2 regions of the Actinopolymorpha singaporensis genome follow, and region 1 is predicted to be linked to the other one. Evidence: predicted binding sites of a transcription regulator. Region 1 holds the regulator's gene; the other holds the start of a gene.
What was found. The regulator LexA, encoded in region 1, represses DNA repair genes until DNA is damaged. The targets are predictions, from matches to a motif close to TCGAACANNTGTTCGA.

Region 1 (3,407 bases):
ACCACGCGACTGTCTGGATGCCGGCAGAACGGGCAGTGCATCGCCTCGTGACTCCCCTCGCCGCCGGCGGGCACGACGCCCGGCCAATCTCCGTCCGACCACTCGCCGACACCGCCTCCCTGGGGACGAACCTGTGGATGACCTGGGGAGAACCTGTGCCTGGCGAATCACAACCTGTGGATGACTTACAGGTCTGTAACTACCACATCTAGGGGTACGCTACGTCGGTCGTTCGAGGCACGCAAGGCGCCCCGCGTGTCGCTGCGGACACGTCTCGGCGTCCCCGCAGGTCAGGCCCGCGAGGCGGGTCGAAAGCAACATTTCGGCTCGGCGTGTCGGCCCGGAGATGGGGGCGAACACGGGTCATGGCCGACCGCCGGAGGGCGCACGGGAACGCACGGCGCACGGGCACACGCAGGCTCGCGCCCCGCTCGGGCAGGCGGGCTGGCGGGCGGCAGGTCAGCGGGCCTGGACAGGGACGATCAGCCGCTGGCCGACCCGGAGGTCACCGGCGCGGGAGAGGTCGTTGAGCCGGGCGATCTCGTCGATGGTCGCCCGCGGGTCGGTGTTCGGGGTGAGCTGGGTGGCGATTCCCCACATCGTCTCCCCCGGCTCCACCGTGATCGTGGTCGTGGCCGTCGGGCCGGCCGCACCAGCGGCGGGCGCGGCATCGAGCACGGCCTGGGCCAGGAGCCCGAGGACACCGGCGAGCGCGAGCGCTGCCAGCGCCGTCATCGTGGTCAGGACCAGCCGCCCCCGCCTCGTGAGACGAAGACTGGAACCGGCGCCGCGCCCGCCGGCCGGGAGCACGCACGACCGCACGCCGCGCGGACGCGGCGGACGTCGACGAACGGCAGGCGGTTGCGGGGTGGGGGTGGGCCGCAGCCGCCCGCCCGCCTCCTCGCGCAGGTCCGCCCGGGTCACGCCTGGCACAGCAGTCCGGGTGGCACCCTCCGGCACCTGCCACGGGCGCATCCGCAGGAAGGGGCGGACGTCACCGGCCTGGACGTCACCGGCCTGGACGTCACCGGCCTGGACGTCACCTGGGCGTACGGGCGGCGCGACCGGGCTGAGGTGCCTGCGGCCGCGGCCCGGAGCACCGCCGGCCCGACGGGACACGAAGTCCTCGAGATAGACCACCGACGCGCTGTTGCTCATCGTCCGACCTCCCACGAACACCGATTCACTTCCGTCACGCCTTCGCCGCCCGTCACATCGCCGCCGGCCGCTTCCGCTGCACGCATCCGCGTCACCACTTCCACGCCGGCGCTCGAACGACTGTTCGACGTTCCCACTGATGGATTTCTACACCAGCCCACCGACAAGCACCAGAGTTCCCTCGAAAACACGTTCGACGGAGCTGCCCGAAAGGCTCCTTTCCTGGTCTTTCGAGTTCCGGTAAAACAATCGCGACACGCGTCGAACAGATGTTTGAAAGTGCTATGACCAGGCTCTAGGCTCACTTCCGAGGGTCGGCAGAGTCGCGGCCCGAAATCTGTGGAAGGAGACAACCGCTATGCCCAAGCGGAAAAACACGGCGACCGAGTCCTCGACGGCGACCGTCCGGGAGTTGCCCGACGGCCCACCCGACGCGACCGGACTCACTCCACGCCAGCGTCGCATCCTCGAGGTGATCCGCGACTCGGTGGAGACGCGCGGATATCCCCCCGCGATGCGTGAGATCGGCGACCTCGTGGGCCTCACCTCGTCCTCGTCGGTCGCCCACCAGCTCAGAGTCCTGGAGACCAAGGGGTTCATCCGCCGTGACCCCAACCGGCCCCGCGCGCTCGAGGTGCTCGCACCCTCACCGTCCACAAGGCGGCCGTCCCTGTCGGGCGTGCCGGCCTACGACGAGACCGACAGCGGCGAGGACCGCCCTGCGCCGGCGTTCGTGCCCGTGGTGGGGCGGATCGCCGCCGGTGGCCCGATCCTGGCCGAGCAGTCGGTCGAGGAGATCATGCCGCTGCCGCGGCAACTCGTCGGCGAGGGCGAGCTCTTCCTGCTCCGCGTCCGAGGTGACTCGATGGTGGAGGCGGCCATCTGCGACGGTGACTGGGTGGTCGTACGCCAGCAGCCGGAGGCGGAGTCGGGCGAGATCGTCTCGGCGATGATCGACGGCGAGGCGACCGTGAAGACGTATCGCCCCCGTGACGGCAAGGTGTGGCTGGTGCCGCACAACCCGGCTTACGAGCCCATCCCTGGAGACGACGCGGTCATCCTCGGTAAGGTCGTCGCCGTCCTACGTCGCGTCTGAGCAGGAGGCGACGCTCGTCACAGGAGCTATCACCGGGAGCGACATGTCCGACCCAGCGGCGGAGACCGGCACCATGCCCGGATCCAACCATGCACCTCTCAACGTGGGTGCCGCGGAGTCCGGGCGTCCGGGACCCCCGCCGAAGGAGCCACTGGACCCCAACGCCGGGAAGAGTCTCATCATCGAGGTGGACGGGGCGCGATGGGCACGCGTCCCGATCCAGACCGACCTGTTCGGCCGGGGTGACCAGGTGGCGGACAAGCTCAGCGACTACGTGGTCAAGACGGTCCGGCTCGCCGAGGACGACTCCAGGTTCGAAGGTGCGTTCGCCGAGCCGTGGTACGTCGTGGTGAGCGAGAAGATCGTGGCGATCTCGCAGGGACGGTCCTACTTCACCTGGGAGATCAACCCCACCCCCGCGGCCAGGGTGCTGTCGAAGTGGGTGCAGCGCACCCCACACGGCATCGGACTCGGCAGCCCGTGGACGATGCAGCTGGCGATCAAGGAGGCCGGGCTTCCGCGCATCCTGGTCGCAGCCGGGGCCAGCGTCGTGGGCAAGGCGGTGGGCCGGCGTGGCTGGTTCTACCGGGTGGCCGGCCACCGGGTCAACGCGATCGACGGGCCTACGCCCTACTCCGCGTTCCCGTCCAACGTCTCGGCGAAGCTGCCGCCGAAGGCGCCCGACAAAATGGCTGCCGAGATCACCGCGGCAGTCCGTAAGGTGCTCCCGCCGGGGCCGGCGCGCACGCTGGGCGGCACCGTGGTGATCGACTCCAACGACCTTGGCCGGGACGTCCTCGGTCACGACACCAGCCAGCCGACCGAGTTCTTCGCCGAGCTCTTCCGCGACAACCCGTTCGGCCAGGGCCGGCAGCAGACACCCGTCGCGGTGTGCGTCCATCGGCCCTGACCGAGCCCACGACCGACCCGACGACCGACCCGACGACCGTCGCCCGAGCCGACAGCCCGCCCGGCCACGGTTTTACTGCTCGCGAGCTGACCGGAGCCGGCGCAGCGCTCCGAGCGCGACGTCGCGGTCGCCGGTGAACCACATCGGCGGCAGCGACGCCCGCAGATAGGTGCCGTACCGCGCCGTGACCAGGCGCGGGTCGAGCACCGCCACCACTCCGCGGTCGCTCGACCTGCGGATCAG
Region 2 (3,407 bases), 260 kb from region 1:
CGGCAAGGGCCCGCTCCATCTGCTCGAGCAGTCGCTGCTCGTGGTCAGAGAGAGGCACCTGACCTCCAACGGGACACTGCCGTGTTCGATCTTCAATGAGCCTAGATGAAAGTCTAGGCAGGCTCGGAACGGCACGGTAGCCGACCTTGCACGTTCGACGGAACCGGCGGGTAAAAGTCGGCTACGACGACCTCTGTCCGCATGGCGACGTTCGAGCGATGCTCCCACCGACACCGTACCTGAGCGGGCGGCTTCAGGCCCGTCGGCCGCGATCACTGCCTGCGGGCGAGCAGGTGGAGCTGGGCGGACAGGACGCGAAACTTCGGATGCGCCGAGGCCTGGGACTCGAGGTCGAGCAGGGCGGCGGTCGCCCCGGGCTCGTCGGCCAGGCCGGCCGGCAGCAGGTCGGCGAAGACCCGGACGCCGCGTTCGTCGACCACCACGAGTCCGGCGTTCTCGGCGAGCCCGCGCAGTTGCTCAGGGGTGAAGCGACGTGGTGTGGGGCCGGCCTCCACCGGATCGTCGGCGGCATCGAGCGCCGCCCGCGCCTGGTCGAGGTGACCGCTCAGCACCTTGGCCAGCACGGCGGCGTAGCGGTTGGCCGCCACCAGGCTGAGCGCACCACCCGGCCGCAGCACGCTCGCCATCGCGTGAACGGCTACCTGCGGGTCGTCGACCACTTCCAGCACGCTGTGGCAGAGCACCAGATCGGTGGTCGCCTCCCCGAGAAGCTCCCGCAGACTCACCGCGTCACCCTGCACCGCCTGGACTCGGCCGGTGACGTGCGCCTCCGCGGCGCGGCGTTCGAGCGCGGCCAGGGAATCCGGGCTGGGATCCACGACCGTGACCTGGTGACCCATCCGTGCGATGGGGACCGCGAGATGCCCGGTGCCGCCGCCGGCGTCGACGACCCGGAGGGCGGACCGACCGGACTTGGCCACCTGGTCGTCCAGGGCGGCTCGGACCAGGCGTCCGATCACCTCGTCACGAAGCGACCGGCGGCGTCCGGGTGCCGAACCGCTGAAGGAGTCGGCGGCCCGGTGACCGGTACCGCCTTCGGCGTCCAGGCTGCGCTCGGGCACGAAACGACCCTCCTCTGGGCTGGGTGACAGGCGTCACCAGCCTAGGGTCTGTCCTGCGGATCAGGGTCGACGAGTGAGCGGGTCATCCGGCGGGTCAGGCGGCCGCGCCCGGACCGTGGACCCGCAGACCCGCCCGGCTCAGACGATCGCCGTCGGCCGGGTCGGACTGATGTGGCAGCGAAGGCTGGTGCGGCAGCTCCAGCATCGCCTCCACGACCGCGATGAAGCGCTCGACGTCGCGGATCAGGTCGTCGGCGTCCCGGTCTGTCACCGCCCTGGGAAGTCCTGCCTCTGCGGCCGCGCGCTTGCCGGCTCCCGCGGCGAAGAACGCTGCCCACTCCGCGAGCTCCGGGGCGACCCGGGCCAGCAGGGTCCAGGCGTCGCGACGACCGCGACGAACGGTCGGCCCGGTGCGCGCGGCCAGGACGGCCGCCGCGGTGCGCAGGGCGGCGACGTGGGCGGCGGAGTAACGCTCGGTCGCGAGCTCTGCCATCCGGGCCTCGGCCAGGGAGGTCCGGGCCCGGTCGAGCGCCTCGAAGACACTCGGGCCGAGCGGGGCCTGGAACGACGGACTCGACTGTGTGCGCATGAGTTAGCCCTTCCGTTGCCTCAGAGCACCCCGGCCCGTGGCCGGGACGGAGCCTGCCTGCTGCTCGTCGGTGCGGGCGCCGACGCGGCACCGAGCTGTCTGGCCGCCGAACCGGGCGGGACGCTTTCCCCTGCCCCTGCGCGTCCCGCCCGGGGCCAACGGCGCTCCGGCGGGGGCAGGGACGAGCCTCCCCCGTCGGACTTCGCGACCCGACTCGGGAGATCGCTCGGCTCCCCCGAATCGGTAGGTCGAACATACGTTCGACCTACGAGAGAAGTTAACCCACCCGGCCGTCGCCGTCAACCGGACCCGGCACGTCCACCCGGGCGGGGCGGTGCGGGACCTCGTGGAACACTCACGTACTGCCATGCCGTCAGTCTTGCGGTGACCACCGACAGTCCCGGCCGACACCGGCCGACCCCGGCCGAGCCGGCCGCCGGAATCCGGGCAGCGAGGAACTTCAGTGATTTTCTGTGAGGAAAGTCGCACGCACTGTGTCTTTGCTGCGGCAAGATGCAAAAGGTGAGGGATGCTGACGGGTCGGCCCAGACCGGATATCGGGGTCTGCTCCGAAACCACGAGTTCGCGGGGTTGTTCGCCGCGGACGTCGCCTCGCGGATCGGCAGTCAGCTGGGGAAGTTCGCCCTCGCCGCTCTCGTCTACGAACGCACCCGGTCGGCCGCCCTGGCTGCGGTGACGTTCGCCGTCACCTACCTGCCCGGCCTGCTCGGCGGCCCGGTGCTGTCCACCCTGGCCGACCGGCTGCCCCGGCGCGGGCTCCTGATCACCTGCGACGTCGTACGAGCCGTGGTCACGGCGCTGATCGCCCTCCTCGGCGACCACATTCCGCTGGCGCTCGGACTGCTCCTGCTCGCGGAGTTCTTCCGGGTGCCGTTCGGAGCCGCGCGGACGGCGATCCTGGCCGACGTCCTGCCCGCCGAGCGGTTCGCCGCCGGAAACGCTCTGGTCGCCACCAGTCAGCAGGCCGTCCAGGTGATCGGCTTCGCGGCCGGCGGTTTCGTCGTCGTCCTCGTCGGTTCGCCCGCGGCGCTGGGTGTCAACGCCCTGGCGTACGCCATGTCGGCCGTCCTGCTCGCGGTGTTCGTCGCGTCCCGGCCGGCGCCGGAACGGCCTGCCGGCGCAGCCCGCCATCCGATCCTGCGCGACACCTGGCAGGGCCTTCGAATCGTCCGGGACACCGCCCGGATGCCGAGCCTGTTCTGCCTGCTGTTCCTGGGGCCAACGGTCCTCGCGACCGCGGAGGGCCTCGCCCTGCCGCTCGCCGCCGACCTCGGGCTCGGCGACCAGGGCGCGGGCATCCTGCTCGCGGCACCACCGCTGGGCAGCGCGGTCGGCCTGCTCGTGGTGGGTCGGATGTCCGCACCGAGGCGGAATCGACTGGTGGCCCCGGGTGCGGTCGCGGTCGGGCTGTGTGTCGCGGCGGCGGGACTTGCCGGGCCCGCGGCACTCGTGGTGGCGGCGCTGCTGCTGGCGGGTCTGGCGATGGGACACGTCGCCCAGCTTCAGGCCGCCATCGTCGGGCTGGTGCCGGCCGGCGCGCGGGGCCGAGTGGTCGGCCTGGCCAACACCGCGCTGCAGCTCGGCCAGGCCCTCGCCCTTCTGCTCGCCGGGGTGATCGCCCAGGCGACGTCGAGTCGCGGGGTGCTGGTCGGGGCCGGTGTGGCCGCCGGGATGGCCGCGGTCACGGTGGTCGGCCGGGATTCGTTCGGGCGGCG

Region 2: the regulator LexA is predicted to act here: its motif matches at 1,920-1,935, upstream of BLU27_RS23735 (SAV_6107 family HEPN domain-containing protein).

What each region holds. Positions count from the first base shown of each region.
Region 1 covers NZ_LT629732.1:5,558,361-5,561,767, forward strand. Annotated here, with positions in the region: gene nrdR (transcriptional regulator NrdR) at 1-41, opposite strand, end outside; gene BLU27_RS24885 (LysM peptidoglycan-binding domain-containing protein) at 460-1,158, opposite strand; gene lexA (transcriptional repressor LexA) at 1,517-2,254, shown strand; gene BLU27_RS24895 (hypothetical protein) at 2,298-3,164, shown strand; gene BLU27_RS24900 (ATP-dependent DNA helicase) at 3,237-3,407, opposite strand, start outside.
Region 2 covers NZ_LT629732.1:5,297,898-5,301,304, forward strand. Annotated here, with positions in the region: gene BLU27_RS23725 (DUF3040 domain-containing protein) at 1-58, opposite strand, end outside; gene BLU27_RS23730 (methyltransferase domain-containing protein) at 273-1,082, opposite strand; gene BLU27_RS23735 (SAV_6107 family HEPN domain-containing protein) at 1,177-1,671, opposite strand; gene BLU27_RS23740 (MFS transporter) at 2,194-3,407, shown strand, end outside.